Regions from separate parts of the Mesorhizobium sp. M0808 genome, predicted to be linked through region 2. Evidence: riboswitches for the same ligand, from Rfam matches in the RefSeq annotation. Region 2 holds a riboswitch; each other region holds the start of a gene.

Region 1 (7,834 bases), on a different contig from region 2:
CGACCAGGTCGCGGCTTTGCTCGAACGGCTTTCGGTTGCCGAACAGGACAGGCTGGTCAAGGCCATGCAGACGGTGCAGCTTCTGCTGGGCGGAAGCGCCGAACCCAAAATTCCCTATATGCTGCGGTCCCTGCAGGTCGGCGACATCGGCTGGATCATCCATCGCCAGGGCCTGCTCTACGCGCAGGAATATGGCTGGGACGAAACCTATGAAGCGCTGGTCGCCGAAATCCTCGGTGCCTTCGTCAAATCCTTCGATCCGAAATGGGAACGCAGCTGGATCGCCGAGCGGGAAGGGGAGGTCGTCGGCTCGGTCTTCGTCGTGCGCCAGTCGGACGCGGTGGCGAAGTTGCGCCTGCTCTATGTCGAGCCTTCGGCGCGCGGCCTCGGCATCGGCAAGCGGCTGGTCGAGGAATGTGTCGGCTTTTGCCGCGCCAGGGGTTACAGGACACTGACGCTGTGGACCAACGGCGTGCTCGCCGCCGCTCGCCACATCTATGAGGCTGCGGGCTTTAAATTGACCAACGAGGAGCGCCACCATTCCTTCGGCAAGGATCTGGTCGGCCAGAACTGGAATTTGGAGCTGTAGCAGCGCCGCAGAATTTCGAGCATCGGCCTGGGGCGGTCGCTCAGATCGCAGGCTTGATGTTTTGGTTCAAGCGAAAGAAATTGGTGGGATCATACTTGTTCTTTAGTGCGGCCAACCTCGGATAATTCTCGCCGTAAGCCGCCAGAACCCGATCAGTGCCCTCTTCGCCGAGATTATTCGCATAGACGCCGCCGGTCGAGAACGGTCTCATTGCATCCCACAGGTCGCGCGCCCATTGGATGTGCGTTTCGTCGTCAGACGGATTGTCCCAGATCGATATCGGGAAGCAATCGTAAAGTGCATCTCTGTTGGCGTAGGGCGTTCCGTCCATGGGTACTCGCGAGATGGCGCCGCCAACCTGCTGCAGGACTAGAAGCGATTCGCTGGGTGCAGTCATGTAAGCCGCAAGCATGGTATCGATCGCCTGATCTGTGATTTCGCGCATGAACTGCGCCTTCCAGTAGTAGCGCCGCCCGCGCGGAAAGAGGCTGTCCCCGGCCGATTGGATTTGAAGATAGGGGACAGGAGCAATCCGGCGCTCAACTGGCGTGCCATGCTCTCTCAGAGGTTGAATGATTTGCTGGCCTTCGTCGAGTGGGCCGATGTAGCACGCCGATGTGCTGAAGAAGCGTTCGCCCGAGGGCGCCGTCACAAGTGCTGCATCCAGGCTCAGCTCATCCGGGGCGCCGCTCGAGAACGCACGATAGAACCGCATCGCTTCGCGTGCCTCTTCGTAGCGGTATAGCATCGATCCCGCGATGAGGAGCGGACCCACGGGATGGAGCTTGTATTCGAAGGTGGTGACTATTCCGAAATTGCCGCCGCCGCCCCGAATGCCCCAGAACAAATCTGCATTTTCGGCCGCGTTTGCCGTGAGCAACCGGCCGTCCGCCGTCACGATTTCGACAGCGACAAGGTTGTCGCAGCTCAGTCCATGTTTGCGGCCAAGCTTGCCGAACCCGCCGCCGAGTGTCAGTCCGGCTATGCCGGTATCCGCATTGACACCCATGGTCGTCGCAAGACCATGGGCCTGTGTGGCTGCGTCGAACTCGCCCAGGTTCAGGCCGGCTTCTGCGCGCGCAACACGGCGGATCGGGTCGACTTCGATCCGCTTCATGCGTGACACATCGATCACCAAGCCGCCGTCGCATACCGAACTGCCGGCGACGTTATGACCACCGCCGCGGACGGCGACGAGGAAGCCTTGCGATCGGGCGAAGTTGACGGCCGTGACGACATCGCTGGATTCGGCGCAATAGAAGACAGCCGCCGGCCTCTTATCGACCATGCCATTCCAAACTCTGCGCGCCTGGTCATAGCCAGGGTCGTCCGGAAGGATCAGATCGCCGCGAATCGCCTGCCTGAGCCGGGCGATATCTGGCGCCTGGGCCGCTGTCGTTCACCGGATCATAAATATCTCATGCGGCGCCATTCGCTGCAAAATCGAATATCTCAGTCGCTGGATGAGCTAAATTCATCTAAACTGCCTGGATGAGAAAACTTCCGCCGCTCGGGTCGCTTCGCGCCTTCGAAGCCGCTGCCAGGCTGATGAGCTTCAGGAAGGCCGCGACGGAACTCGGAGTGACGCCAACGGCCATCAGCCACCAGATTCGATTGCTGGAGGAGGTCTGTGGGCAACTGCTGTTCCGGCGGCGCCCACGACCGCTCGTGCTCACAGGCGTGGGCGAACGGCTATTCCCGGTAATTTGCAGCGGCTTCGACGCTTTCGCTGCGGCAATAGCATCAGCCTCGGCCGGAGTTGGCCAACGCCCGTTGCGCGTGACGAGCCCAAATGCATTTGCCAGCCGATGGCTGGTTCCGCGCCTGTCGAAGTGGCGCGAACAGCATCCGAACATTCCACTGGAGATCATCGGGACAGACGCCGTTCTGGACCTGCGAGCCGGTGACGCCGACGTCGCGATCCGCTATGCGCGCAGGATGCCGCGGGATGTTCCCGCGCAGGAAATTTTTCGGGACGCATTCTTTCCGGTATGCAGCCCGGAGCTGTTCGCAGGAGGCGACCGACAGATCGAGCGCGCCGCCGATCTGCTGCAATACCCGCTCATCCATTTCAATTGGACGAACCGCGACCCGGAAGCGCCGACTTGGCAACGATGGCTGGCGATCGCACGCTCGATCGATCCCAGCATCCCCAATGCCAACCAGGCATGGGACCTAAGCTTCCGCGAAGAGCTGCACGCGATTGACGCGGTAGCGGCAGGCCAAGGTATCGCTATCTGCAGCGATGTGGTCGTCAGTGGCGAACTCGAGGCTGGCAGGCTAGTCAAGGCACATGATCTCTGTCTGCCAGGCTATGGCTTTTACCTTGCCTGCGTAGCCAATCACCCCCGACAAGCGCATATCGAAGCGTTTTCCGCCTGGATGAGATCGATAGTCTGAGCATCTGAACGCCGATCTTCTGCATGCCCGTCACAAGCGGTAGCAGCGCTTCCTGCGCTTCGGGATCGCCTGCCGCGCCTCACTTTGACCGGTATCCAAATTTCCAGCCTTGCCGCTACAGGGATCGAATTCCGGCGCATCGGCGACCTCGCGCCCAGATGCCGGCAGCCATTTGTCCCAAATCGTGTTGGGGGTTGACAGAAGCAGACAACGTCCTCTAGGTACGTAATGTTATTACATTACGAGGTATGCATGACTCCTTCTGACAAGACCCTTGCTCCAGCGGCTGTCCGAACTCCGAAAATTTATTGCGCTGTGAGTGGCGGAAAATTAGGGTGGCTGAGTGATGGTCCCCGAGTCGAAAGGCAAGGGGTGAAAAGGGAACACGGTGAGGTCTTCGGATCGAGGCCGTGGCTGCCCCCGCAACTGTAAGCGGTTAGCAAGATCCGAAGTGCCACTGGCCGGCAAGGCTGGGAAGGCAGGATGGCGCAAAGACCCGCGAGCCAGGAGACCTGCCATCAGCATGAGTTGACCGGACGGGGTGTGCCGGGAGGAGACGTGGACATCGGTCTTGTCGGCCGGTCCGTCCAGCTTCCTTCCGTCGCCATTGAGAAAGTGACGGTAAGTTGGACGCCTCCCAGCCTCTTCTTGAAGCGCGCGAACTGAGTGCGACGGCAAATGGCCAGCGCCTGGTCAGTGCGGTGAGCCTTTCGCTAGCGGCGGGCGACCGCCTCGCCATCATCGGCCCTAACGGCGCCGGCAAGACGACGCTGCTGCGCATGCTCTGCGGTACGCTGCGGCCAAGCGCAGGAGACGTGAGATTCTCCGGACGCCGGCTGGAGAGATTTTCGGCCGCCGAGCGGGCGCTGCACATGGCGGTCGTCGGCCAGACCGATCAGCCCGACCCGCGGCTTGCCGTGATCGACTATGTCGAGCTTGGGCGCGTCCCCCATGCGGGCTTGCGACGAAGGAGCGAGCAACGCGACATCGTCATCGAAGCGCTTCGCAGAACCGGCCTGATGCCGCTGCTCGGCCGCACAATCGGCTCGCTATCCGGTGGCGAGCGGCAACGCGCCCAGCTGGCGCGCGCCATCGCCCAGGAGCCCAAAATCCTGTTCCTCGATGAACCGACCAATCATCTCGATCCGCGCGCCCGCAGCGACCTTCTCGAACTCGTATCGCAGTTTGGCATGACCGTGGTGGCGGTGCTTCATGATCTGTCGCTGGTCACGCCATTTGCCACCAGGGTCGCGGTGATGAACGAGGCCCGCCTGCAGGCACTCGCCGGTCCGCACGAGGCGCTGACCAAGCAATTGATCCGCGAGACTTTCGGCGTCGACATGCTTCGGCTGCGCCATCCCACCGAGGACCGCGAACTTACGATCTTCGACGTTCCTAACCGTGCCTCTTCCCATCCTGATCTGACCAAGGAGCAACATTCGTGAAACGCCTCGCATTGTCTTTTGCCTCCCTACTGCTTGCCCAGGCGGCCTTCGCTTTTCCCGTGACCGTTGACAGCTGCGGCACGCCGCTGACGTTCGAAGCCGCGCCGAAGCGCGCCGTTATCCAAGATCTGAACATGGCGGAGATGGCCTTCGCGCTGGGGCTGCAACCGTCGATCGTCGGCCTGACGGGCATCACCGGATGGTACAAGGTCGGTCCGGAATTCAAGGCTGAGCAGGGCGCGATCCCGGAACTCGCACCGAAATACCCGACGCTCGAAAACCTCGTCGCCGTCGAGCCCGATTTCTTCTTCGCCGGCTGGTATTGCGGCATGAAGCCAGGTGGCGAGGTGACGCCCGATACGCTGGCGCCGTACGGCATCAAGACGCTGGTGCTGACGGAAAGCTGCGTCCATCTCGACCAGAACCGCCCCGCCGCCTCGATGGACCTGCTCTATGGCGACGTCGAAAAGCCGGGCAAGATTTTTGGCAAGGAGGCCCAGGCGGGAAAGCTTGTGTCGGACTGGAAGGCACAACTTGCCGATATCACGGCAAAGATCGGCGACCGCAAGGGAACGCGCGTGTTTCTTTACGACTCCGGCGAAGACAGACCTTTCACATCAGGCAAGTTCGCGATCCCCAGCGCCATGATCGCTGCTGCCGGCGGCGACAACATCATGGCCGACATGGCGACGAGTTGGGGCAATACGGATTGGGAGACGGTGGCGGCCCGCAATCCGCAATTCCTTATCCTGCTCGACTACCAGGACGGCGGCGGCTACAGGAAACTGCTCGATTTCCTCAAAGCCCATCCGGCGATGAAGGAGACTGATGCGGTCAAAAATGAACGCTTCGTCGCGCTGCGCTATGCCGAACTGACACCTGGGCCTGCCAACATCGAGGCGATCGGCAAGATCGCCAGGGCGATGCACCCGGAAGCTTTCTGAGCTTGCGCCAGAGAGCGTTCGAATTGGCCATGACAGCAGGAGCAGCAGCAATTGCTGCTCTTGCTTTGTTGTCGATTGCCTATGGATCGACGGTCATCGCGCTGAGCGACGTGATTGCTGCGCTCGGACATGCGGCCGGGCTGGACGGAGACATCGTGTCCGGTCCGGCCGGCAAGATCCCGATTGCCAAGATCGTTGTCGATCTCAGGCTGCCGCGCACGATTATGGCCATCTGTGTCGGCGCCGGGCTGGGCGTCATCGGCGCGCTGCTGCAGACGGTAACGCGCAACGACCTCGCCGATCCGTTCCTGTTCGGCCTGTCGTCCGGAGCGGCGGCCGGCGCGGTTTCCGTCATCACCATTTTTGGCGACCATTTCGGCATCTGGACGTTGCCGGTCGCGGCCTTCACGGGCGGCGTATTAGCCGCCGGCATCGTGCTGTTGCTGGTTTCGCGGGTGAGGGGGCAAGGCCCCGAACGGCTGATCCTCGCCGGGCTTGCTGTCTCCTTCATGTTCACCGCCTTGACCAACTATCTCGTCTTTGCCGGAGACCAGCGCGCCGCTCACTCGGTGTTGTTCTGGACGATGGGCGGGCTCGGGCTCGCGCGTTGGGACAATGTCGGGCTGGCTGCTCTGGGCGCAGGCACCATCCTTGTCTATGGACTTTGGAACCATCGTCGGCTCGACGCTTTCCTGGCCGGCGAGAATGCCGCCGAAAGCCTCGGTGTGCCGGTTGCGCGGATGCGCAGGATGACATTTCTCGTCGCCGCTTTCTCGACAGCAATCCTTGTCTCGGTAGCAGGCGTCATAGGTTTCGTTGGCCTGATGATCCCGCATTTGTCCAGGACCCTTGCCGGCCCGCTACACCTTCGCCTGATCGCAACCTGCGCTATCTTCGGAGCGGTGCTGTTGCTGGCAAGCGATCTTCTCGCGCGCACGCTGCTGCCGCCGCAGGAACTGCCGATCGGCATCATCACCAGTTCGTTCGGTGCTTTCTTCGTGGTCACGATGCTCATTCGCAATCGCTCATGATGTGACTGCCATGCACACTTGCCGGCTTCTGGCACAATCCGGCTCCTTGAATTATGAGCACGCTTATTATATATGTCGCTCATGGTTTCCGACGGCATCGACAGATTGGGCTTTTTGATCCACGACGTGCAGCGCCTGATGCGCAAGCGCTTCGAGGCGCGCGCCAGTGGTTTCGGCCTTTCTTCGGCGCAATGGCGGCTTCTGGTACGTGTCGCCAAGGAGGCGGGTGTCGCGCAGGCGCGGCTTGCCGAGCTTCTCGAAATCGAGCCGATCAGCGTCTCGCGTCTTGTCGATCGCATGGAGGAGGGCGGCTGGATCGAGCGCCGTCCCGACGCAACCGACAGGCGAGTGCGCATGATTTTCCCGACCGCCAAGGCCAACGCGGCCTACACCCACGTCAAGAGCCTTGCCGGCGAGGTTTATGAGGAATCGCTCGTTGGCGTTTCGCCGGAAGATCGCCACGTCCTGGTCAGGGCGCTGGAGACAATGGTGCAGAATCTTGCAGATGGTGAGACGCCGCCCTCGGAAAAAGTGAAGAATACGGAAGGCGCAGCAGCATGAACGCGGTAGCCAAACTAGATGAGAATGCGGCCAAGCTGGAGATGGAAGCTCCCGCGAAGCCGGCGGCAGCTCCGGTAACGGTCGCTCCGCAGATAGCTCCGGCGCCGGTGGCGCCGAAGAAGAAGCGCCGTGCCGGCCGCTTCCTTTTGATGTTTGTGCTGCCCGCTGCGTTGATCGCCGGCGGCAGCTATGTCTGGGTGACCGGCGGCCGCTATCAGGAGACCGAGAACGCCAATCTGCAGCAGGCCAAGGTGTCGATAGCCGCCGATACGGCGGGCCGCATCGTTCAGGTCGACATTTTCGACAACCAGTCTGTCAAGCAGGGCGACGTGTTGTTCGCTATCGATCCCGAGCCCTACCGGATCGCATTGGCCCAGGCCGACGCGGCGGTGGCTGGCGCACGGCTCAATGTCGAGCAGCTGCGTGCGGCCTACAGCCAGGCGCTGGCGCAGGAGAAGTCCGACGAAAGCCAGGTCCAGTACGCGCAGTCGCAATATGACCGCGCCGCCGACCTTGCTCGCAAGGGCATCAACGCCAAGTCGTCTCTGGACGAAGCCAAGAACGACCTCGACAAGGCGAAGCAGCAGCTGGCCGTGGCCCAGCAAGGGATCGCCAGCGCCAAGGCGGCACTTGGCGGCAATCCCGACATCGAGACCGACAAGCATCCAACGGTAATGGCGGCGCTCGCCGCACGCGACAAGGCGGCCTACGATCTGGTCCAGACCACGGTCAAGGCACCTGCCGACGGCATCATCAGCCAGGCCGCTTCGTTCAAGGTCGGCCAGTATGTCGGTTCGGGCACGCCGTTGTTTTCGCTGGTCGAGACCGGCGACACCTGGGTCGACGCCAATTTCAAGGAAACCC
Region 2 (7,834 bases):
GAACAATACGATCTTCTGTCTGCCGCCGTCGTCGACGAGAACGAGCGGCTGGTCGGCGTGCTGACCATCGACGACGTCGTCGACGTCATCCAGCAGGAGGCTGAGGAAGATCTGCTGCGCATGGGCGGCGTCGGCGACGAAGAACTCTCGGACAGCATCTTTTCGACCTCGCGCTCGCGCGTGCCCTGGCTGCTGGTCAATCTTTTGACGGCTTTCCTGGCGGCCTCGGTGATCGGCCTGTTCGACCGCACCATCGAGCATATCGTGGCGCTGGCGGTGCTGATGCCGATCGTCGCCGGCATGGGCGGCAATGCCGGCTCGCAGACCATGACGGTCACGGTGCGGGCGCTGGCGACCAGGGACCTCGACATCTACAATGCCGGCCGCATCATCCGCCGCGAAATCGGGGTGGGCTTCATCAACGGCATCATTTTTGCCATCCTGATCGGCCTCGTCGCTGCTGCCTGGTTCCACGATCGCAATCTCGGCGGCATCATTGCGGCTGCGATGATCATCAATATGTTCGTGGCGGCTCTGGCGGGCATCCTTATCCCGCTGCTGCTCGACCGCTTCAAGATCGATCCGGCTGTGGCTTCGGCGGTTTTCGTCACCACGGTCACCGATGTCGTCGGTTTCTTTGCCTTTCTCGGGCTCGCCACATGGTGGTTCGGCGTGCGCTGAACGTCACCTCAATTGACTTTTACGTAAATGCCATGCGAGGCTTTGAAGGTGCCTTGTCCGCCGATTCTGGTACGCGCCTGGGCGCCGGCGGCGCCGGCCAGTTGGAACTCGCGGCGTGGCCGGGGCATTGGAGTGACGATGCGGGAATATTATTCAATCACGGAGCTGACCCGCGAATTCGACGTGTCGACGCGGACGTTGCGCTTCTATGAGGACGAAGGGCTGGTGCAGCCAGTAAGACGCGGCCGCACTCGGCTGTTTCGTCCGTCGGACCGGCATCTCATCCGCCAGATCATGCGCGGCAAGAGGCTCGGCTTCTCGATCAACGAGATCCGCGAAATCATCCAGATGTACAGGGAGCCGCCCGGCGAGGTCGGCCAACTCAAATTGATGATCAAGCGCATCGAGGAAAAGCGCGAGGATTTGCGCCAGAAACGCCGCGACCTCGAAGAGACGCTGGCCGAGCTCGATCAGGCAGAGGAATCCTGCGTCGAGCGGCTGGTGGAACTCGGCGTCACCACATGAGCGTGGCGTCAGCGCCGGCTCAAATCCAGCGCCGCACCCTTTTGGCGTAGTCCCGGTATTTCTTGCCGAATTTGGCCGTCAGCACCTTCTCCTCGCTCTCGATCGTCAGCTTCTGCGTCAGGAACGCCGCGATGACCGCCAGCGGCAGGAACCAGGCGATCCCAGTGACAAAGGCGAGGCTGACCAGCAGCAGCGTGTTGGCGAGGTAGATCGGGTTGCGGCTGACGGCGAAGGGTCCGGTAGTCACCAGATGGTCAGGCACGCCGTTCGGGTTGAGCGTCGTCTTGGCGCGGATCATGGTGCGGATTGCCGTGAACCAGAGCGCGGCAACCGCCACCAACCCCACAAGGCCGGCGGCGAACAGGATGTCGCCGAGAAGATCGCCGATCCACGGTAGCGGATAGAACAGCCCTAGCGCGACGCTGACGATGATGGCGGCGATATAGATCAGCGGCGGCCATGGGATGTGCCCCAGCCTCGGCTGCCCAGGATTTTGCTGCACGGGTTTCGGGTGACTGTCGCTCATTATTGTCCTCCCTCGATTAGCGCGTTCCCGGTTCCGCCGCCTCGGTTTGGGCGGTGCAGGTGCCGGCGAGCTCGCCAATATGCGCCTTCCACTCCGGGGACTGGTCGTTGCTGTAGAGCCGGTCAAGCGAGGCTTCGCCCTGGAGAGTGTCCAGCATGCAGGCACAATAGCTGGAGCAGAACTCGGTGTCGCGTGCCTGCTCGCAGGATATCTGGCAGGATTTCAGAAAACTCACCTCCCTGGTTTCGGCCTGCGCCGGCATGAATTGCGAAAACAGCCAGACCGAGCCGATCAGCACCGGCTGATGGATCAGATAGAAGGCAAGGCTGTGCCGGCCGATGAAGACCAGCGGATTTGCCCAGCGGCCGGGCGCCAAGGCCGACAGCCGCGTCAGCGCGCCGGAGGTGGCGGCGAGCTTGGTAACCGCGATGCCGGCAAGTACGGCGCCGAACCAGGGCAGCAGCGGAACGTAGTCGTTGGAGCGCGGGTTGGTCGCCGACAGGCCGACCCACCACAAAGCCGGATGATCGAAAAGCTCGGATCGCAGGTAGAAAGGCGCAGCGATAACGAGGGCCGCCACGGCAAGCGTCAGCAGCGCCGGGAGGCGCAGGAACGCCAGGCCGAGCAGGCTGGCGAGCGCGATCTCGTGCAATATGCCGAAGAAGATGAAGCCGTCGGGCGTGGCGATGCGGGTGACCAGCGATATTGCGAGCGCTGCCCCGGCAACCATGGCGAAGCGCTTCCAGAAGCCGGTCCAGCGGATTTTCTTGCCATGGGCGAGACAGAGGCTGATGCCGACCAGGAACAGGAAGCTCGAGGCGATGCAGCGCGCGTAGATTTTCCACCAGCCGAAGGCGGTGAGGCCGGGATCGGTGTAGCCGAAGAATTCGAGGTCCCAGGTGAAATGATAGCTCGCCATGGCAAGCAAAGCGATGCCGCGTGCAATGTCGATAGCGGCGATGCGCTTCGACTTCGGTTGATCCTGAACGGCTGCGGTCGGCGTGTCGATGCTCATGGTCTCGCTGTCTTGGTTCAGCCCCGGCAAGACGACTATCACGGTTGCCACCGTCAAAAGAAGCAGGGCCTTGCGTCGCGTTGGTACCGGTCGGCATCAGAGCTGCTTTAGGCCAAAGCCGGAAAGCCTTTGGCCGGCGTGCGGGCGTTTTTCGGACTGGGCGCGGTTTTCGCGACACTCGGCCTGCTGGCGGCGGCCTGAGGCTTCGTCACCTGGCGCTATCTGCCCAAATCGCTTTGATGTTCGAGCGCCGCATGGCGCTCGCGCACCCAGTTGTGGAAGCGGTGCAAGTCGTATTCCTCGGGCATCAGTACGCCGGCCTTGTGGCGCATCGAGCGCAGGCCCATCTGGTTGACCTCGCAGATATCAGCATCCTCCTCCAGCACCTGGGTACCGAAGGCGACGATGTTGTCGATATCCGCGGCCGGATCGGCGAGCGCTTCGGGCGAAAAAAGCCATTCGGCGGTAAGTTCGGTCTGCTCCGGCCCAAGCGGCACCAGCCGCACGGTCCTGACATAGTCGACATGGCCGACGACGAACATCGACGGCATGCTGGTGGCATAGGTCTGCCCGGCGGCACGCTCGCCCGGCGTCAGGCCGGAAAAGACCGAGCCGTGGACGCGCCCGTCGCGCGACCAAGTTTCGGCCCCGGCCCGCAAGCCGCCGGCAAATTCCGGCGCGTCATTGTCGGCGTGGCGCGCCCATTCGGGGTCGTCGTGCCGACCCATCAGGCCGCGGCCATAGATCGGCACCAGCCGCGACAGGTCCTTGTGGACGCCGGGGCAGTGCAGGCACTCGTTGAAATTTTCCCAAAATACCTTCCAGTTGCAGTTTATCACCTTGCGCAGCACATGGCCGCTCAGCAGCGTTTCCAACGGCCAGTTGGCGAGGCTGCCGGATGCCGGATCGAAGGATGTTTCAGCCGAGCCGGCAGCGTCTTCCGCCAGATTGACGAAGACAAAACCGCGCCACACCGAAAGCGCGACCCGGTAGAGCGGATGATCGGCCTTGTCGAAGCCGTCCGGCAGCGATTTCGACGGCACGCGCACCAGATCGCCGTGCAGCGAATAGGACCAGGCATGGTATGGGCAGGTGATGAGCCGCGCCTTCAGCCGTCCTTCGCTCTGCTGGCAAAGCTGCGAGCCGCGATGCCGGCAGGTGTTGTGGAAGGCGCGCAACTCGCCGGTCTCGTCGCGCAGCACGACGACCTCCTGCGTGCCTATGCGGAACGTCCTGAAAGCCAGCGGCTGGGCAAGGTCGGCCTCGCGGCAGACGAGCAGCCAGTTGCGATACCAGATGGCCTCGAGATCGCGCTGATAGGCCGCGATGTCCCAATAGGCTGATGACGGCAGCGTCGGCTCGGCCCGCGTCAGGCCGTTGTAGGGACCGCGCTCATTCGGGCTGGGTTGCATGCCGGCTTCCTCCCCATCCGCCAGCCGACACCCGGCTGCGAAAATTGTCAATCGCGGCGCCGGCCGACCGGGCTTGGCGAGGCGGCGCATTCGCCACACGATCCGGCGGAATTTGGTTTGCCGGGCGCGGCGATTCTGCCTATAGTCACTGATGTCGTCGGTTCCGTTTGGAACCAAGAGGGAATGCGGTGAGGGCAGTTGTTTGCCCAATGCCGTGGCTGCCCCCGCAACTGTGTGCGGTAGTCCTCTCCATATGCCACTGAAGGTTCGCCTTCGGGAAGGTGGGGAAGGGCGCTGATCCGCGAGCCAGGAGACCTGCCGGCGACAGGAAACTGACTTCTATGCCCTCGGGTGGAGGGCGAAAGGACAAGACATGAATACCGCTTCCGTCTCGCTCGGCGCTTCCGCCTCCTCGCAGTCGCGTCTCACGCAGCTGGCGCTTGCTGCATTCCTCGGCATTTTCGTCATGGGGTTTGTCGGCTTCTCGCATATCGATGCGGTCCACAATGCCGCGCACGACTATCGCCACTCGATGGGCTTTCCCTGCCACTGACAAGGGGCTGACATCATGACACTGTTTCGCAACGTCGTGTTCATCGCGGCGATCGCAGGGCTTGTGGCCGGCGTGGCTCTCGCCTGCATGCAAGCCTATGCCACGGTGCCGCTCATCCTGAAGGCGGAAGTCTACGAACAGGCCGGCGGCGGCCATGACCATGCCGCGGCACCTGCGGCACCGGCCGAAAACGCCGCGGGCACGACGGCTATGAGCAGCGCCGCGCCGGCACCGGCTGAAGCAATGGCTCCGGCGGAAGACGAAGGCTGGGCGCCGGCCGACGGTTTCGAACGCTTTGGCTTCAGCGTCGTTGCCAATATCGTCACCGGTATCGGCTTTGCGCTGGTCCTGGTTGCGGTTTCGGAGTTCGCCGGCGGCATCGGCAATTGGCGCCAGGGCCTGTTCTGGGGGCTGGCCGGCTTTGCCGTGTTCACGCTGGCGCCGGGCCTCGGCCTGCCGCCGGAACTGCCGGCGATGCCGGCGGCCGACCTTGTCCAACGCCAGATATGGTGGTGGGCAACAGTGGTGGCGACAGCGGCCGGTCTCGGCCTTATCGTCTTCCGCAGATCGCTGCCGCTGGTGGCTCTTGCCGTGGCGTCGATCGTTGCGCCGCATATCGTCGGCGCGCCGCAGCCCGATAGCTTCGAGACGGCGATCCCGGAAGGCCTGCACCACCAGTTCGTGGTGGCGGTGACGCTGACCAATCTGGTGTTCTGGCTGGTGCTCGGCGCGGTCGTCGGCGTGGTGCGCGGACGCTTCACGGGCACGGCGACCAGCCTGCGCGACAGCTTTGCCTGACCGCGCTGCCGGGGCACTGACCCTGGTCATCGGCGGCGCGCGCTCCGGCAAGAGCGCGCATGCCGAGAGCCTGGTGACGGTCGGCCCGCCGCCTTGGAGCTATATCGCCACGGCGCAAGCCTATGACGACGAGATGCGCCAGCGCATCGCGCTGCACCGCTCGCGCCGCGGCGCCGGCTGGACGACCATCGATGCGCCGCTCGACCTTGCCGGCGCGATCGGAGCGCTGCCTGACGGCCAGCCGGTGCTGATCGACTGCCTGACGCTGTGGCTGACCAACCATATGCTGGCCGACCATGATGTCGAGGCGGAATGCCGGAGGCTGGCCGATGTGCTGTCGCGGCCGCGTGGGCCGTGGTTCGTGGTGTCCAACGAGGTCGGCCAGGGCATCGTGCCGGACAATGCGCTGGCAAGACGGTTTCGCGACGCCGCCGGCCGGCTGAACCAGGACGTCGCGGCTGTTGCCGGCACCGTGCTTTTGATGGTGGCGGGGCTGCCGCTCAAGGTGAAATGACATGGCTGATACTATCGATCCCAAGGACGAGGAACGCCACCGCGCCAAGATGGCCAAGCGCAAGGCGGTGCAGGACGCCGAGGTCGCGGCCAAGACGGTCGAGAAGGGGCTGCTGATCGTCAACACCGGACCGGGCAAGGGCAAGACCACGGCCGCCTTTGGGCTGGCGCTCAGGATGCTCGGCTATGGCAAGCGCGTCGGCGTCGTTCAGTTCATCAAGGGCAAATGGCACACCGGCGAGAAAGACGCCTTTGCCGCCTTCGGCGACCGTGTCGTCTGGCACGCCATGGGCGAGGGCTTTACCTGGGAGACACAGGACCTGAAGCGCGACATCGCGGCGGCCGAGGCTGCCTGGGCGAAAGCGCTGGAGCTGATGGCCGAGCCGTCGATCAGCCTCGTGGTGCTCGACGAGCTGAACATCGCGCTGCGCTACGACTACCTCGATCTCGAAAAGGTGGTCGCGGCGCTGAAGGCGCGTCGCGAAGGCCTGCATGTCGTCGTCACCGGCCGCAACGCCAAACCGGTATTGGTCGAGGCGGCCGATCTGGTCACCGAGATGGGCGTGACCAAGCACCACTTCTCCGCCGGCGTGAAGGCGCAGCAGGGGATCGAGTTCTGAGGGGGTTGGCGATCGGGGAAGGGCGTTTCGGAGCAGGCGGCGACGGCGAAGCTGCCGATCTCCCCCCTTGTGGGGGAGATGCCCAGCAGGGCAGAGGGGGGCACTGTCCCTCGGCCTGTCAGTCGGAGACAACTACGTCGTCAGACCGTCATTAGCAGGTGAACGGTCAAGAGGCTGGCGATCCTTCGCGCCCCCCTCTGTCCTGCCGGACATCTCCCCCACGAGGGGGGAGATCGGATGTCACTTCGGCTTTCGCCAACCTCGAACGTTAAGGGCCTGCAATGGGGCGGCGCCGACCTGACGCGATTATTTGAGGCGTAGCCTTATTTTGTTCTTGCTTTGTGCCGGCAGCTATGCTACTAATTTGGCTATGGTGCTAATTGGGCTCCAACGACCCGTCGCTTGGCGGGTTTTTTGTTTCCGCTCGATCTCGAGCGCAGATCACGCCAAGATAACAACCACCGCGACCACGCCGAACAGCGCGATCAGCAGAAAATCGGCAGTCCGGTAGAGTTTCAGCGCCCGTCGGATGTCGGTGCTCTCGATATCATCGCGCCGGCCGCCTTCGCCCATCAACGCGTCTTCGACCATGACGCCGTCATAGGAGCGGGGGCCGGCGAGCGCCAGGCCGAGCGCGCCGGCCATCGCTGCTTCCGGCCAGCCGGCATTGGGCGAGCGGTGTTTTTTCGCATCGCGCCGCACGGCGTGCCAGGCGCCCTTGGCGTCGGCGCCCTTGACCAGAAAAGCGGCGAGTACGATCAGCAGCGCCGTCAGCCGCGACGCCGGCAGATTGATCCAATCGTCGAAGCGCGCAGCCGCCCAGCCGAAGGCTTCGTGGCGCGGGGTGCGATGGCCGATCATCGAATCGGCGGTGTTGGCGGCCTTGTAGGCGACGCCGCCGGCGAGCCCGCCGATACCGAGCCAGAAGGCCGGAGCGACGACGCCGTCGGAGAAATTCTCGGCCAGGCTTTCGATCGCGGCGCGGCAGACAGCGGCCCTGTCGAGCTGTTCCGGGTCGCGACCGACGATCCGCGAGACGGCAATGCGGCCCATATCCAGTCCGCCGCTGTCGAGTGCGTCGGCGACCGCTTCGACATGCTCGGCCAGGCTCTTCTGCGACAGCAGCGACGTCGCCAGAATTGCGGTGACCAACAAGCCGAGGGGAATGCTCGAAAGCAAGGTTTCGAGCCA
Region 3 (7,834 bases), on a different contig from region 2:
GAGATGACAGCGCAATCTCCCCCCTTGAGGGGGAGATGTCCGGCAGGACAGAGGGGGGTGCCTCGCACAAACTTGTCTCATCTGCCGCATTCCCCCATGCGGCCGTCACGGCAGCTATCGCTTCAGCAGGCAATTCCGCCGAGTACCCGAGATAGTCCTCAAACCCCAACCCTTCACCTCCACGCTCCAGCACCTCCAGCAACTCGCGCGGCGTTTGCGGAATCCTTTCAACGGCGTAGCCCTGTTCGCTCAGGTCGTGCAGCATTGCCAGCACGCTGGACGGCACATCGAGGCCGACGGCGTAGCCGGTGCGGCCGGGGGCGCTCGGATAGTCGGGGATCAAGATGGCGAGCTTGCGTTTCGCGCGCGGCGTCCGCTGCAGGCGGATGAAGGCTTCGACACGGTTCGCCACCTGCGCGACGCGATCCGGCTCCGGCCGGTTGGCGAAGGCGCGGAAGGCCAATGCGGGATCGGTCTCGCTTTCGCCCTTGAAGGAGATGGCACCGGCGAGAATGCAGCCGTCGAGCTCGGGCAGGACGACATGCATGGCGAGGTCGGCAGGCGCCAGGCCGCGCTGATTGTTTTGCCAGATGTCACGGCGTGTCGTGGCGACGATGACCTGGAAGACCGGCACCCCGGCACGGTCGAACAGGGTTTCGATGCCGGGTTCCGCGCCGGAGGCGAAGGCCGTGGCGGTGATGATGGCAGCTGGCTTCAGGGCTGAGAGCGCGGTCTCGACAAAGGCGAGCGATGCCGGGTCCTTGAGGCTGGAGACGAAGATTGGCACCGGCGCCATACCACGTTGCCTGAGCGCTGCAAAAAGCGCGTCGATCGGCGCGACATCTGCGGCCAGCAGCATCGAACGGTAGAAGAGGATGGGGATGATGGGCGCGGCGTCTCCCTCCCCCTTGAGGGGAGGGTGGCCCGCAGGGCCGGGTGGGGTCGTCACGGCAGTGCGCGACGTTTTGTGTAGGCGCGCTTCGGAGAGGACCCCACCCCCGGCCTGCGGCCGGACCCTCCCCTCGAGGGGGAGGGGGACGCCGCGTTCTACGACCCCCAGTCCCGGCTCGTAAAATCCCGCCTTTGGCACGCTAACAGGTTCGGCTACCGCCGCACCCGATCCAGCGAGACTTGCCAGCCTCTGCACCAGCGCCGTCATATTTGCCGGCCCGCCCTCGCGGAAATAGCCAAGCAGGGCGTCCAACTCCTCGCGCGGCAGCGTCGAGCCTTCGATCAGTCGCAAATCCTCGTCGTGGCTCTCGCCCGGTAGGAGCGCCAGCTTGATACCGCGATTTCGCGCGATAACGGCGAGCTGGTCGCAGCCATAGCGCCACCAGTCATAGCCGCCGAGGATGCGGACCAGAATGACCTTGGCGTGGCGGGCGACGCTGTCGATCCACAGGTCGACGGACATCGGATGGCGCAGGTCGCGCAAGGCGGCGAGCCGCATCGACGGCAGGCGGTGCGCATCTGCCTTCCACGCCGCCGCCAGCCCGGCCAGGTCGCTGTCGGTGAGGGACAGCGCCACGACATCCGCAGGCGTTTGCCTGAGATCGACAGGCTCGGCGAGATCGTCGAGCGAGGCGGATGTGGTGGTGAGGATGTGCATCGCGGCTCGTACCTGGGGTCAGCCGGCGAGGATACGCTCGATGGCCGGGCGGTTCAGCCCTTTCAGGCCGATGACGACCAGGCGCGAGCGGCGGTCGTCTTCAGCGGTCCAGGCGCGGTCGTAATAGTGGTTGACGCGCGGACCGACGGCCTGCAGCAGGAGCCGCATCGGCTTGCCGCCGACTTCGACGAAACCCTTGACGCGCAACACGTTTTCTTCCTCCGCCGCCATGGCGACCCGTTGTGCGAGCTCGTCCGGGTTGGACACAGACGCGATGTCGATGACGAACGAGTCAAAATCGTCATGTTCGTGGTCGAGCTCGGCGTCGTGGTGGGTCTTGCGGTTCTCGATGTCGTCCTCGACGGCGAGGCCGAGGCCGAGCAGCACCGACGGATCGACCTTGCCTTGCGAAGTCGGTACGATCTTCACCGCCCGCGCAACGTGCTTGCCGATGACGGCATTGGCACGGGCCGAGCCGGCTGCGTCCATCAGGTCGCTCTTCGACAGGATGATCAGGTCGGCGCAGGCGAGCTGGTCCTCGAACACTTCCTCGACCGGATCGTCGTGTTCGAGCGTCTCGTCCTGCGCGCGCTGCGCCTGCAGGGCGTCCATGTCGTTGGCGACGCGGCCATCAGCCAGCGCCGGTCCGTCGACCACGGCAATGACGCCGTCCACCGTCACGCGGCTTTTCACCGACGGCCACTGGAAGGCCTGGACCAGCGGCTTGGGCAAAGCGAGGCCGGATGTCTCGATCAGGATGTGGTCGACCCTCGGCGTCAGCGACAGGATCTGGTCCAGCGCCGGGACGAAATCATCGGCGACGGTGCAGCAGATGCAACCATTGGCCAGCTCGACGATGTTTTCCTCGGGGCAGGTGTCGATGGCGCAGCCCTTCAGGATCTCGCCGTCGATGCCGATGTCGCCGAACTCGTTGACGATGATGGCCAGGCGCTTGCCTTTGGCGTTTTCGAGCAAATAGCGGATCAACGTCGTCTTGCCGGCGCCGAGAAAGCCGGTGACCACGGTGCAGGGAATGCGCGAAAGGGAGGCAGCGGTCATGTCAGGTCCTTCAAAAGGTCAAGGGGAGGGATGCGGGCAACCAGGCCGCGCTTCAGGCAATCGGGACGGCCGCGCCATGGAATGAGCCCATCCGTCGAGGTGGCGAACAGCTTTGCCCCGGTCACGAGATCGGCGCCGCTGGTCGTGGTCAGATCACCGAAGACGTAACTCCAGCAGCCGTCGCGCAGCATGGCCGCGCTGAGCCGGCGCTTGCAATTGCCGAGGCATTCGACGGTGCGGATTTTGATGTTTTCGCTGGAAGCGGCGCGGCGCGTGTCCTCTGCGAGCAGTTCGCCGGCGCGCGGATGAGCGTCCGAACCGGTCTCGTCACGGCAGGACGAGCAGACGATGACGGTAACGCCGGCCGGGGAATCACCATGGCCGGACAATAAATCCGCTGTCTCAGCCGGAAAACTGCTGTCGCGTTCCAAATCAGGCTCCTTGCCCGGAAAACCCGCCAGGCGATCGGATTCTTATGTCCTAGACGGCAGGTCTCCTGGCTCGCGGGTCATCGCCTGGGTGCCGCCTTCCCGGGAATATCCCAGTGGTTTTCGGCCTTGGCTCGTCGCTTACAGTTGCGGGGACAGCCGCGGATTTGAAATCGAGATTTCGCACCGCATTCCCTCTTGGCCCCTGCCGTTGCGGGCAGGGGACCGTCTGGAACGGATTTAGGCTTGTGGAGGCAGTCGTGTCAACGCACGTCTATGACGCGGCGATATCCGCGAGCGGCCGGCCGAGGTCGCCGGCAGCGGTCACCTCGATGCGTTCCAGGCCGAGCCAGCCCTGCATCTGCTTCAATTCTTCGAAAAGCTCGGCTGCGGTTTGCAGCGAGGCGACGGGCTCCGCATAGGCGGCATGGACGCGCAGCACGCCGGCCGGGCGGTCGGCCCTGAGGTCGACGCGCCCGACGATGCTGTCGCCGAGCAGGAATGGCAGCACATAATAGCCATACCGGCGCTTTTCGGCCGGCGTGTAGATCTCGATGCGGTAGTGGAAGTCGAACAACCGCTCGGTGCGCGACCGCTCGAAGACGACGGGATCGAACGGCGCGAGCAAGGCGCGCGCCTCGATCTTGCGCGGCAAACGGGCGTCCTTGTGGAGATAGGCTGTTTTGCTCCAGCCTTCGACGCTCACCGGCAACAGGTCGCCGGCCTCGACCAACTCCTCGATGCGGCCCTTGATGTCGGCGGGCGAGAGCCGGAAATAGTCGCGCAGGTCTCCTGCCGTGGCGATGCCGTGGGCGCGGGCCGAGATGCGCAGCAATTCGCGGTGAGCATCCTCGGGACAGGGAACCGGTAGCGCGAGTACCGCCGGCGGCAGCACGCGCTCCGGCAGATCGTAGAACCGCTCGAAGCCGCGGCGATGCGCCGTGGTGATGCGGCCGGCCCAGAACAGCCACTCGAAGGCATGCTTGGCATGGCTCCAGCCCCACCAGCCGCCCGAACCCTTCTGGCCTTCGAAAGCCGACGCCGCGATCGGGCCTCGTTCGGCGACCTCGCGATAGATGTCTTCGATATAGGCGGCGTGCTCGCGGCCCCATTTGGCCAGTCCGCTGTACATTTCGTCGCCGCGTTCGGCCCGCTGCATGCGCCAGCGCATCAGCGGATAGGTCTCGACCGGCAAGAACGAGGCTTCATGCGCCCAATACTCGAAGACCATGCGCTTGCGCGTGACGGCGGCGTTGTCGAGCAACGCCAGCTTGTAAGGGCCAAGCCGCGAATAAAGCGGCATATAGTGGGCGCGCACCACGGCGCTGACGGAATCGATCTGCAGCAGGCCGGTACGGGCAAGCACGCGGGCCAGATGCCGGCGGTCAGGCGTGCCGGTGGGGCGCGGGTCATTGAATCCCTGTGCCGCCAGCGCAATGCGGCGGGCCATGGCAAGCGAGATTTTTTCCTTCATGAAGGCGGCATCCGGACGATTTTGGACAGAGAAAATGACCTGCGATTCCGTGCCATGCTAGCAGGGTTTTGGCGGCATCCATGTCAGGAGAGAAAAGTGGAGTAAAAAGTGAAGGAAATCAAACAGGAGCGGATCGGACCAGTTTTCCCGGATATGCCGTCCAGCACCGCGATTTGAACAAGGTTTGACTTGCTTCGCCGAAAGCGCTGCGCTAACCCTCGCCGCGTTGCAGCATAGAGCCCCCTTAAAACGGTTCAGTGGTTAAACTGTCACGCTTCCGCAAGTGGGTCCGGTGCTGTAATCAGAGTGGATTGGCCGCAACGGAAAGCTGCAGAATGAACGCATTGTTGAGTTCGTACCTGCCCATCGTCCTGTTCATCGGCGTGGCGCTGGTCGTCGGACTGGCGCTGCTCGCCGCACCCTTCCTGGTGGCCTATCGCAACCCCGATCCGGAAAAGCTTTCGGCCTATGAGTGCGGCTTCAACTCGTTCGACGATGCCCGCATGAAATTCGACATCCGCTTCTACCTGGTGTCGATCCTGTTCATCATCTTCGATCTGGAGGTGGCCTTCCTGTTTCCGTGGGCGGTGTCGTTCAGCCAGATCGGCATGCTCGGTTTCTGGTCGATGATGGTGTTTTTGGCGGTGCTGACCATCGGCTTTGCCTATGAATGGAAAAAAGGAGCGCTGGAATGGGATTGAACGACAGTTCCGGCACGCTCGTCGCGCCGAAGCCCAAGGGCCTCATCGACCCCAACACCGGCAGGCCGGTGGGGGAGGATGATCCGTTCTTCCTGGAGATCAACAACGAGCTCGCCGACAAGGGCTTTCTCGTCACCTCGACCGAGGCGCTGATCACCTGGGCGCGCAGTGGCTCGCTGATGTTCATGACGTTTGGCCTCGCCTGCTGCGCCGTCGAGATGATCCATACGTCGATGCCGCGCTATGACTCGGAGAGGTTCGGTGTCGCGCCGCGCGCGTCCCCGCGCCAGTCCGACATCATGATCGTCGCCGGCACGCTGACCAACAAGATGGCGCCGGCGCTGCGCAAGGTCTATGATCAGATGCCGGAGCCGCGCTACGTCATCTCGATGGGCTCCTGCGCCAATGGCGGCGGCTATTATCATTATTCCTATTCGGTGGTGCGCGGCTGCGACCGCATCGTGCCGGTCGACATCTACGTGCCCGGCTGCCCGCCGAGCGCTGAAGCGCTGCTTTACGGCATCCTTCTGCTGCAGAAGAAGATCCGCCGCACCGGCACGATCGAGCGGTAAATCGCCATGGATGAAGATCGGATTATTCATGGCAACCCTGAACCTTGGCTGGATTTGATGTTCAGAACGTCTGAACAGCGATTTGTAAAAACGGACTCCGGTTCGACGTTTTATTCTTCTGCGCTCTCAACAGACACGAAATTTGGTGCTGCTGGTGTCGGTATCGACATCCGATTGAATGATTGGGAAGCCGAGCCGACAAGCGACCCACGAATTATCTTTTATCATGGCGACGTAAGACTGCGTTCGCTTGGCGATCGAACCAAGAATCTGATTGGTGAAATGTCGGCCAAGCTTTCCTCTGCCGCGTCGGGCCAGGGAGCAACTACCGAAAAGCTGTTTGTGGAATGCGTTGCTCTAAATGGCGACCCTGCGCATCTGGAAACCCGGCAGTTTGTCGGAAAGCTGTTTTTTGGCGAGCCGGGTGACGATGATGAATGCCAGGTTTTTTTGACTATTGACGCCGCCAGGGAGAGCGGCTGGTTTGGTGAAAAAGATCCAGAAGACTCGCGCAAGGTTCTGGGCTGGTTGGCGAGGTTGTCATGACCCAGGCGTTGAATGACCTCTCGACCTATCTCGGCGAGAAGCTGATCGGCCGGATCGGCGAGGCGGTGTTCGCCTATGGCGAACTCACCATCTCGGTCGAGCCGCGCGACCTGATCGAGGTGGTGACCTTCCTGCGCGACGACCCGAAATGCCAGTTCATTTCGATCATCGACGTCTGCGGCGCCGATTATCCATCGCGGGCGAAGCGCTTCGACGTCGTCTATCATTTGCTGTCGCCGAGACAGAATATCCGCATCCGAATCAAGGTCCAGGCCGACGAAGAGACGCTGGTGCCGTCAATCACCGGGATTTATCCCGGCGCCGACTGGTTCGAGCGCGAGACCTATGATCTCTATGGCGTGCTGTTTTCAGGCCATCCCGATCTGCGGCGGATTCTGACCGATTACGGCTTTGAAGGCCATCCGCTGCGCAAGGACTTTCCGCTGACCGGCTTCGTCGAGGTGCGTTACGACGACGAAGCCAAGCGCGTCATCTACGAGCCAGTGGAGCTCAAGCAGGAATTCCGCAATTTCGATTTTCTGTCTCCGTGGGAAGGTACGGATTACGTGCTTCCGGGGGATGAAAAGGCAAAGCAGTAAATGGCTGAAACCTCCGTTCGCAACTTCAACATCAATTTTGGCCCGCAACATCCAGCGGCGCACGGCGTTTTGCGCCTGGTGCTGGAGCTTGACGGCGAAGTCGTCGATCGCGTTGACCCGCATATCGGGCTGTTGCACCGCGGCACGGAAAAGCTGATCGAGGCCAAGACTTATCTGCAGGCCGTGCCCTATCTCGACCGGCTCGATTATTGCGCGCCGATGAACCAGGAGCATGCCTTTGCGCTTGCCGCCGAGCGTCTGCTCGGCATCGAGGTGCCAAAGCGCGGCCAGTTGATCCGAGTGCTCTATTCGGAAATCGGCCGCATCATGTCGCACATCCTCAATGTGACGACGCAGGCGATGGATGTCGGCGCGCTGACGCCGCCGCTGTGGGGCTTCGTCGAGCGCGAAAAGCTGATGGTGTTCTACGAGCGCGCCTCGGGTTCGCGCATGCACGCGGCCTATTTCCGCCCCGGCGGCGTGCATCAGGATCTGCCGCAGAAGCTGATCGAGGACATCGGCAAGTGGATCGACCCATTCCTGAAATCGGTCGACGACCTCGACTCACTCTTGACCGGCAACCGCATCTTCAAGCAGCGCAATGTCGACATCGCGACGGTGTCTCTGGCCGACGCCTGGGCCTGGGGTTTTTCCGGCGTCATGGTGCGCGGCTCGGGCGCGCCGTGGGACCTGCGCAAATCGCAGCCCTACGAATGCTATGCCGAGATGGATTTCGACATTCCGATCGGCAAGAACGGTGACTGTTTCGACCGCTATCTGGTGCGCATGGAAGAGATGCGGCAGTCGGCGAAAATCATGCGCCAGTGCGTCGATCTGTTGCTCGGT
Region 4 (7,834 bases), on a different contig from region 2:
GAGGAAGGCAGCTGACTGCCGGTTTCGTAGACACTTCCGAGGATCTGCTCGCGAAGAGCCTCGTAGATCTGGCGTGCACCCATCGCGTGCGTGCGACCTGCAGAACCGGCACTTGAAGACTGGACCATTTCATTCATCGCCAACTGGATATTTCACATTGGCCAGTTTGCCGTCAATCTTTCGGAAACCCAAGCAAGATCTTAGAGGCCGAATGACCCGCTCCTATCAATCGGGAACCGATGCTCTCACGCGGTCGCTCCACGACACCGGTCCCGGATTCGCCACTCGGGCGATCCATCATGGCTACGATCCCGCCGGCTTTTCCAATGCCGTTCAGCCGCCAGTCTTCTTGACCTCGACCTATGGATTCGAAAGCGTGGCAGCGAACGAGGCCGCCGCCGCGCTTGGCGGAAGGCTCTATGCGCGCGAATACAATCCGACGACGGAGATCCTCGAGCAACGGCTCGCCAATCTGGAAGGAGCCGAGGCAGGTCTGGTCGTTGCCTCGGGGATGGCGGCTTTCGGGACGCTGATCCTGTCGCTCCTGTCCCAAGGCGATGAACTCATCGTCCACAGGACGCTTTATGCGAACACGCTTGCCATGGTCGAACAGGCGGTCCCCCGCTTCGGCATCAAGGTCGTCGCGGTCGACCTGTCCGATCCTCACAATCTCGATGCCGCGATCACCGAGCGGACCCGGCTTGTTTTCTTCGAGACGCCGGTGAATCCGCTGAGCCGCATCCTCGACATCGCTGCCATTGCCGAGCGCGCCCACGCGCGCGGTGTAAAGGTTGCAGTCGACAGCACCTTCGCCTCCCCCGCGCTCCAGCGGCCGCTCGAACATGGGGCAGACCTCGTGCTCCACTCGCTGACCAAATACATCAATGGGCACGGCGATGCCCTTGGTGGGGCGATTCTCGGCGACGCGCAAACGCTCCGCACGCTGCACGAAACGGGCCTGCGCTATATCACCGGCGCAGCGCTCTCGCCCATGTCAGCCTTCCTGATCCTGCGCGGTCTGAAGACGCTCACGCTGCGCATGAAACGGCACAGCGCCACGGCCCTTGCGGTGGCTCAGGCGCTCGAGGCGCACCCGGCGGTGGCATGGGTGAGTTTATCCCTTCCTCGACTCGCACCCTGATCAGGTGACGGCGCGAAAGCAGATGTCCCAAGGGTCGGGCATGTTGGCCTTTGGCCTCCACGCTGGGTTCGAGGGCGCGCGCCGGATGATGGACCGGCTCAACCTGATCACCCGGGCTGTCAGCCTCGGCGATGCCGACAGTCTCATCTGTCATCCGGCAAGCCTGACCCGTGCTCGTCAGCCGATCCGCAAGGATGCGCATCTGGCCGATGGAGTCGGCGAGGACCTCATGCGTCTCTCGGTGGGTCTTGAAGACGCCGATGACCTAATCGCCGACCTGCGGCGGGCTCTGGACGCCTTGTGATGACCTGTCGTCCGGCCAGTCCTGCGCTCACGCACAAACCTGGAGCCTTGCCATGGCATTCCTGAGCGGTCTTTCCGCGTTTCCCATCACGCCCGCCGATCGTGACGGCCGCGTCGATACCGTTGCTCTGCGCAAGCTGATTGCTCGGCTTGGCGCCGCTCAGGTCGACTCCATCGGTCTTCTCGGCAGCACCGGCACCTACATGTATCTGTCGCGCGAGGAGCGGCGACGGACGCTCGCCGAGACCTTGGACGAAATCGCCGGGCGAACGCCGGTCGTGGTGGGTGTGGGCGCGTTGCGCACCGATGAAGCAGTGAGGTTCGCGCAGGACGCCAAGGCCCTTGGAGTTGCCGCGGGGCTGCTTGCGGCCGCCTCCTACACCCCGCTCACTGAGGACGAGGTGTTCGAACATTTCTCGACGGTGGCGTGCGAGAGCGGCCTGCCGATCGTCGTCTACGACAATCCAGGAACGACGCATTTCCATTTCACCCCAGCACTCGTCAGCCGCCTGGCAAAGGTGGGTGGGATTGTCGCTATCAAGAATCCGACAGACAAGGGCGATGCGATCAAGAGCCATTTGGCCGACCAGAGGCGCACTGTGCCGGAAGGGTTCTCAATCGGCTACAGCGGCGACTGGAACGCTGCAGAGGCCATGATCGCCGGCGCCGACACATGGTACAGCGTCCTCGCCGGCATCCTGCCCGAGGTCTGCGTGAAGATCGTCACGGCGGCGCAACAGGGCGATGCGGCCGAAGCGCGACGGATCGATGCCACGCTTGCGCCGCTCTGGAGCCTCTTCAAGGAGTTCTCGAGCCTTCGCGTCGTCTATGCACTTGCCGAATTGCTCGACATTTGCCGTGCCGCCCCCCCGCGTCCCATCCTGCCTCTGCCCTCAGCAGCGAAGCGCCAGATCGCCGCCGCGTTGGAACGCTTGCCATCGGATGCCAGCCGGTGAACAGCGAACCCGGCGGCGGCGGCCAGTGAAAGGAACTGTCATGTATTTACCCGTTCATTTCGATGAGCCGAGCCGACAAGTCCTTTACGAACTGATCGAGAACAACGCACTCGGCGTGCTGATAACCATGGCTGGAGCGGTCTCGACGCCAATCACTCCCCTTCGAAATCGACACGTCACAGGGAGAAAACGGTACCCTTTACTCCTGCGCGATTAGTACACGTGCCGAAGGAAAGTGCACTTTCTCGCTCGAGTGACTTATTTCAAAGGATGTGATCGCGTTTTGGCACATTCACGGCCCACATGCGGCAGCCGGTAACTCACCACATGGTGAGCAACCAGGAAACCCTCCGGCCTACACTTTCTCCCGGAGCGCGCGTGCTGCAGCAACCATGTTCATGAGGGCAGGGCGGACCTCCTCCCATTTGCGTGTTTTGAGGCCACAGTCCGGGTTTACCCACAGTTGGGCATCCGACAGTCGCTCGCGGGCAAGCATGACGAGATCCGAAATCTCGCCGACTTCCGGGACGCGTGGTGAGTGAATGTCATAGACTCCGGGACCGATTTCGTTCGGATATTTGGAGCTCGTGAAGGCGTCCAGCAGCTCCATTTTCGAGCGCGACGTCTCAATCGAAATTACATCCGCATCCATTCCAGCGATCGCGTCGATGATCTCGTTGAACTCCGAATAGCACATGTGGGTATGGATTTGAGTCGCGTCCTTTACACCCGTTGAAGCGATCCGGAAGCATTCGACAGCCCAGTCGAGATAGACTTTCCACTCAGACTGGCGCAGTGGCAATCCTTCGCGAAAGGCGGCCTCATCGATCTGGATCATCCTTGCGCCGGACCTTTCGAGATCCGTCACTTCGTCGCGGATGGCGAGCGCGATCTGGCGGCAGGCTTCGGAGCGGGGTACGTCGTCGCGAACAAAAGACCAGTTGAGAATGGTCACTGGGCCCGTGAGCATTCCCTTCACAGGCTTTTCCGTAAGCGACTGGGCGAATTGCCACCAGCGCACCGTCATCGGATTGCGCCTCGATACGTCGCCGAAGATAATGGGGGGACGCACGTAGCGGGACCCATAGCTTTGTACCCAGGCATGCTGGGTGAAGGCGAAGCCGGACAGCTGCTCGCCGAAATGCTGTACCATGTCGTTTCGTTCGAACTCACCGTGCACCAGCACGTCCAGCCCGATCTCTTCCTGCCAGCGAATTGCAGCCTCGATCTCCTTCTTCAGGAAGGTCTCGTAGTCGACATAGCTCAGTTGGCCCTTCGCATGAGCGGCCCGCGACCTGCGTACCTGCGGCGTCTGCGGGAAGGACCCGATGGTCGTCGTCGGGAACGGCGGCAGCCCGAGCGTGCCGGCCTGGACTCTGCAGCGCTCGGCAAAAGCGCTCTCTCGTCGCTTCATGCTGTCGTCAATGCTGGCGATCCGCCCCTCAACAAGCGGGTCATGGATGTTCTTGGATGTCACGCGAGTGGCGGCAGCCTCGGCAGACGCTTTCAACGCGCCTTCCACCGCATCCCTGCCTTGGGACAGGGCCCGGGCCAGCAACACCAACTCGTCGGTCTTCTGGGCCGCGAAGGCGAGCCACGACCTGATGTCCGCGTCGAGTTCCGTCTCCATGCGCAGGTCGATCGGCACATGCAGCATCGAGCAGGAAGGCGCGATTTCGACGCGGTCCAAGGGCCAGCCGGCGACGATCGGTTTGATGCGGTCGAGAATGGCGGGCAGGTTCGCACGCCAGACGTTGCGGCCATCGATCAAGCCAAGCGAGAGCACCAGATCCTTCGGAGCGAGCCGACCCACCGTTTCCAGCTGCTCGGGAGCGCGCACGAGATCAATATGCAGCCCGGCCAGGGGCAGAGAAACCGCGGTTTGGAGATTGTCTCCCAGCGGCCCGAAATAGGTAGCCAGCATGATCTTCAACTCGGGCGCGGCTTTTGACAGCTGGCCATAGGCGAATTCGAACGCAGCTCGTTCGTTCGGGTTCAGATCGAGGACAAGCGCTGGCTCATCGATCTGCACCCAATCGGCACCCGACAGCTTCAAACTCCGCAGGAGTTGCTCGTAGACGGGCAGAAGCCGTGGTAGGAGTGCGATGGGATCGAAGCCTTCGGCAGGCGATTTCGCCAGCTTGAGGAAGGTGATCGGTCCAAGGATGACTGGGCGTGTGTGAACGCCGAGAGCTTTAGCCTCGATGAAGTAATCGACCGGTTTCGTCGACGAGAGGGCGAACGTCTGATCATCGTTGAGTTCCGGCACAATGTAGTGATAGTTGGTGTCAAACCACTTGGTCATTTCCATCGCGGTTACATCAGACCCATGAGCCGCCTGCTGGTGACCAGCGTGTCGACAACCCTGGTTGCCCCGCGCCATTGCGAAGTAGATGTCAAGTGGAACCTCGCCGCTATTCCAGCCGTAACGGGATGGAACGGCGCCGACCATGGCTGCGGTGTCGAGCACATGGTCGTAGAGCGAGAAGTCGTTCGACGGGATTTTCGACACGCCGCGATCGTGCTGCTCCTCCCAGCTAGCGGCACGGAGCGCCTTCGCGGTCGTGAGAAGGTCGGCAGCGGACGATTTTCCGGACCAGTAGCTTTCAAGCGCGAATTTCAGTTCTCGCCGACGACCGAAGCGGGGCACGCCGAGCGTTGCTACAGGAATTTGCTGAGAGACAGTCATGCCAGACCCCGATGGTTGGGGCGTCGGTGACAAGGAAGGCGCTAGCAGGCCGGCACGAACGCCAGGCTGCAGCGGCCACCGAGACACCCCGCCCGTGGACGTAATTCGCCGTGGCAGGTCTCCTGGCTCGCGGGGTCATAGCCTCTACCCGTCTTCCCAAGGCTATTCGCCTCAGTGACATGAGTGGGGTTGGCTCGCCGCTAACAGTTGCGGGGGCAGCGCCGGCATCGCACCGGCTTCCCTCTTAGCTCCGCTGCGGCAGCGCCGTACGGAGAACCACGACGCGGGAGACAATTACAACAGTTCGCTTCTTTGTCAACGCCGCATAAAGAAATGTTTATGTCGTTATGTTAAATTTCCGTTGGCATGTTCCAAAGGTCGCCTCGAAAGCGAAAACTGTGGAAGCCTTGAGCGGCCGGTAAATCAAAGCAATGACGCACGGCGCCCTTGTCCAGGAGGATAGGAGTTCGTCGGCTCCCGGCGGCAAACATACCGGCAAGCGCCGTGGTGCTGCTTCCCGCATCATGCGAACGCCACCTCGGCATCGAACTTCGGCTCCGAGGTTCCGACCGCTTCGTCGGTGATCTGCTCGCGACCATATTCGGCGCAATGGCGAGGCTGTTGCCTAGGAAGCTGTTGGCCGTGATGCCCTCGGTGATACGACACAATGATTTCGAGGGGAGCACCCGAGGCCCGGCGCAGCGGCGTGTTGCGAAGTGATCGACCTGCTTGTTCGCAGCCCACCGGCTCAAGGTAACCGGCTCAAACCAACGGGCCAGCTCAAGTCCTGTCCAAATGAGGCCTGAGCGGCAAATCGTCGTGCACGCGCACGGTTTGGCGTTCGATCTTGTGATGCGTCTTGGGCGAGCAATCGCCACGGTGCAGCGCTTCCAGACGCGCAACGATTTCGGCGTCATCCTGGGTCTGCCTGTTGTTGTGGCGAACATACTCGACCCAGGTTGGCACATGATAGCACTCGGTCCATAGTTCGGGCTTTTCCAGGTCACGCAGCAACGCCCATTGTCTGGCGCCATCTCGCAGCCGGGCTTTTCGCCACGATGTCATCACACTGAGAAATTCTGGGACATCTCTCTGATCGATACGATAATCGACCATCACCATGATCGGACCGCTTCGTGGCCGCAGGTCAAGTTGCAGCGTCGGTTCGCTGAACTTGTTGGTCGGATCCAGATTGAGCGTTTCGAAATCCGGCTGACGCAGAACGATCCCCATCAGTCCCCCAATCACAAGAACCACGCTGGCGACGAGGAAGGCTCCCGAAACACCTTGGACATCCGCCAGTTCGCCCCAAAGCCAGCTTCCCGCAGCCATGCCGCCGTATGTGGCCGTCTGATAGAGAGACAGGGCGCGTCCAACCACCCACCGCGGCGCCGAAAGCTGCACTGTGACGTTAAACAGCGAGAATGATTGAATCCAGGCCGCACCGGCCGGCATGAGGAGGAGACAGCTCAGCCAAACGTGCTCACTCCATGCCAGAAAGAAGCAGCTGATCGCCAGTATAAAGAACGCACCGCGAATGACCCATTCGTTGGAGAGAACTTCTCGGACCCGCCCGACGAGGAGCGCGCCGCAAATCGCTCCCAGGCCGAAGAAGCCGAGCATTACGCCGTAGGTGACCGCGGTCCCTTTGATCTGTTCGCGAGCAACCAACGGCAGGAGAGCCAAAATGACAACGGCGGTAAGGCCGAAAATGAAACTCCGGCACATCACCTTGAGAAGGTTCGGCGACAAGAGCACGTAACGGAAGCCCGCCGCCATCGCACTGCCGAAAGCCTCCCGCGGCAGCGCTTGTCCTGCCCGTACGGCTTTCCACCGCAACAGCGCAGCGATCAGAGCGAAGTAGCAAAAGACGTTGAAGAGGAACGCGAAGGTCGCACCGGCTGTGGCCACGATTATGCCGCCAATCGCCGGCCCGATGCTGCGCATGAGATTGTAGCTCATGCCGTTGAGCGCAACCGCGCTAGGCAGGTGTTCGCGAGGCAGGATATCCCCCATCGAGGCTTGCCAAGAGGGATCGTGCAATGCCCAACCACAGCCGATCAGGAAGGTGAGACCCAGAAGGGTCCAGGGTGTCATTTCCCCCGCATAGGTCAGGAACGCCAGGAAGGCGGATACGCAGACCATCAGCAGTTGCGCAGTCAACATGATCCGGCGACGGTCAAAGTTGTCCGCGAGCGCTCCCGCCGCGAGGGAGAAGATCATGTAGGGGAGGGTGGTCGATGACTGGACGAGCGCCACCATTCAATGGGAGGTGGCGATGCTGGTCATCAGCCAAGCCGCCGCCACACCTTCCACCAGGGTGCCAAGGTTCGAAACGAGTGCAGCCGACCATAGCGAACGGAAGGTCTTGTGCTGAAAAGGAACGAGTGAAGATGTTCTCTTCGCCATTGTGGGAAGCTTCGGGATCCACCGCGGGGCTGGATTTGGTTCGCCTCGCTCAACCATGGCCTCGCCAAGCTGCCACAGTGGCGCGCCTGCTAACCCAGAAAACTTGGCGGCCTTACAGGCATGCGCAGGACGCGCGAAGCCGCTCAAATCTCCCCAGATGGGTCAGCCATCGAAGACCGGCATCACTTGCCCGTTGAGCGGCTATACGATAATGCTCCGCGCTAAGCAGGAAGCGCCAAAAATTCGAGCGGCGACTTCATTCTCCTATTCAGGAAGGAACTATGAGGCGGCAGACGCGACCATTCACCGTGGAAGTCAAACAAAAGCGCAATTATG

What was found. A riboswitch is a leader RNA that binds a small molecule or an ion and turns the genes downstream of it on or off. The one in region 2 is predicted to bind cobalamin.
Region 1: another riboswitch for cobalamin. It lies ahead of NKI25_RS17330 (ABC transporter ATP-binding protein); the one in region 2 lies ahead of NKI25_RS20460 (CbtB domain-containing protein).
Region 3: another riboswitch for cobalamin. It lies ahead of NKI25_RS00145 (DUF1636 family protein); the one in region 2 lies ahead of NKI25_RS20460 (CbtB domain-containing protein).
Region 4: another riboswitch for cobalamin. It lies ahead of metE (5-methyltetrahydropteroyltriglutamate--homocysteine S-methyltransferase); the one in region 2 lies ahead of NKI25_RS20460 (CbtB domain-containing protein).

Annotation. Positions count from the first base shown of each region.
Region 1 is NZ_JAMYOX010000013.1:135,108-142,941, reverse strand. Features, by position in the region: gene NKI25_RS17355 (bifunctional helix-turn-helix transcriptional regulator/GNAT family N-acetyltransferase) at 1-589, shown strand, start outside; gene NKI25_RS17350 (FAD-binding oxidoreductase) at 630-1,877, opposite strand; gene NKI25_RS17345 (hypothetical protein) at 1,761-2,084, shown strand; gene NKI25_RS17340 (LysR substrate-binding domain-containing protein) at 2,081-2,989, shown strand; partial or broken gene NKI25_RS17335 (AraC family transcriptional regulator) at 3,073-3,184, opposite strand; cobalamin riboswitch at 3,320-3,523, shown strand; gene NKI25_RS17330 (ABC transporter ATP-binding protein) at 3,616-4,434, shown strand; gene NKI25_RS17325 (ABC transporter substrate-binding protein) at 4,431-5,378, shown strand; gene NKI25_RS17320 (FecCD family ABC transporter permease) at 5,408-6,409, shown strand; gene NKI25_RS17315 (MarR family winged helix-turn-helix transcriptional regulator) at 6,491-6,970, shown strand; gene NKI25_RS17310 (HlyD family secretion protein) at 6,967-7,834, shown strand, end outside.
Region 2 is NZ_JAMYOX010000018.1:38,270-46,103, forward strand. Features, by position in the region: gene mgtE (magnesium transporter) at 1-681, shown strand, start outside; gene NKI25_RS20440 (MerR family transcriptional regulator) at 820-1,206, shown strand; gene NKI25_RS20445 (methyltransferase family protein) at 1,226-1,732, opposite strand; gene NKI25_RS20450 (heparan-alpha-glucosaminide N-acetyltransferase) at 1,749-2,747, opposite strand; gene NKI25_RS20455 (aromatic ring-hydroxylating oxygenase subunit alpha) at 2,966-4,159, opposite strand; cobalamin riboswitch at 4,301-4,496, shown strand; gene NKI25_RS20460 (CbtB domain-containing protein) at 4,533-4,712, shown strand; gene NKI25_RS20465 (CbtA family protein) at 4,728-5,510, shown strand; gene cobU (bifunctional adenosylcobinamide kinase/adenosylcobinamide-phosphate guanylyltransferase) at 5,503-6,024, shown strand; gene cobO (cob(I)yrinic acid a,c-diamide adenosyltransferase) at 6,026-6,643, shown strand; gene cbiB (adenosylcobinamide-phosphate synthase CbiB) at 7,085-7,834, opposite strand, start outside.
Region 3 is NZ_JAMYOX010000001.1:25,113-32,946, reverse strand. Features, by position in the region: gene NKI25_RS00155 (cobaltochelatase subunit CobN) at 1-1,609, opposite strand, end outside; gene cobW (cobalamin biosynthesis protein CobW) at 1,628-2,668, opposite strand; gene NKI25_RS00145 (DUF1636 family protein) at 2,665-3,099, opposite strand; cobalamin riboswitch at 3,138-3,341, opposite strand; gene NKI25_RS00140 (winged helix-turn-helix domain-containing protein) at 3,371-4,570, opposite strand; gene NKI25_RS00135 (NADH-quinone oxidoreductase subunit A) at 4,906-5,271, shown strand; gene NKI25_RS00130 (NuoB/complex I 20 kDa subunit family protein) at 5,262-5,843, shown strand; gene NKI25_RS00125 (hypothetical protein) at 5,850-6,389, shown strand; gene NKI25_RS00120 (NADH-quinone oxidoreductase subunit C) at 6,386-6,988, shown strand; gene NKI25_RS00115 (NADH-quinone oxidoreductase subunit D) at 6,989-7,834, shown strand, end outside.
Region 4 is NZ_JAMYOX010000022.1:65,533-73,366, forward strand. Features, by position in the region: gene pdxR (MocR-like pyridoxine biosynthesis transcription factor PdxR) at 1-137, opposite strand, end outside; partial or broken gene NKI25_RS22910 (trans-sulfuration enzyme family protein) at 212-1,445, shown strand; gene NKI25_RS22915 (dihydrodipicolinate synthase family protein) at 1,498-2,400, shown strand; gene metE (5-methyltetrahydropteroyltriglutamate--homocysteine S-methyltransferase) at 2,756-5,089, opposite strand; cobalamin riboswitch at 5,185-5,385, opposite strand; partial or broken gene NKI25_RS22925 (MFS transporter) at 5,870-7,498, opposite strand; gene NKI25_RS22930 (transposase) at 7,780-7,834, shown strand, end outside.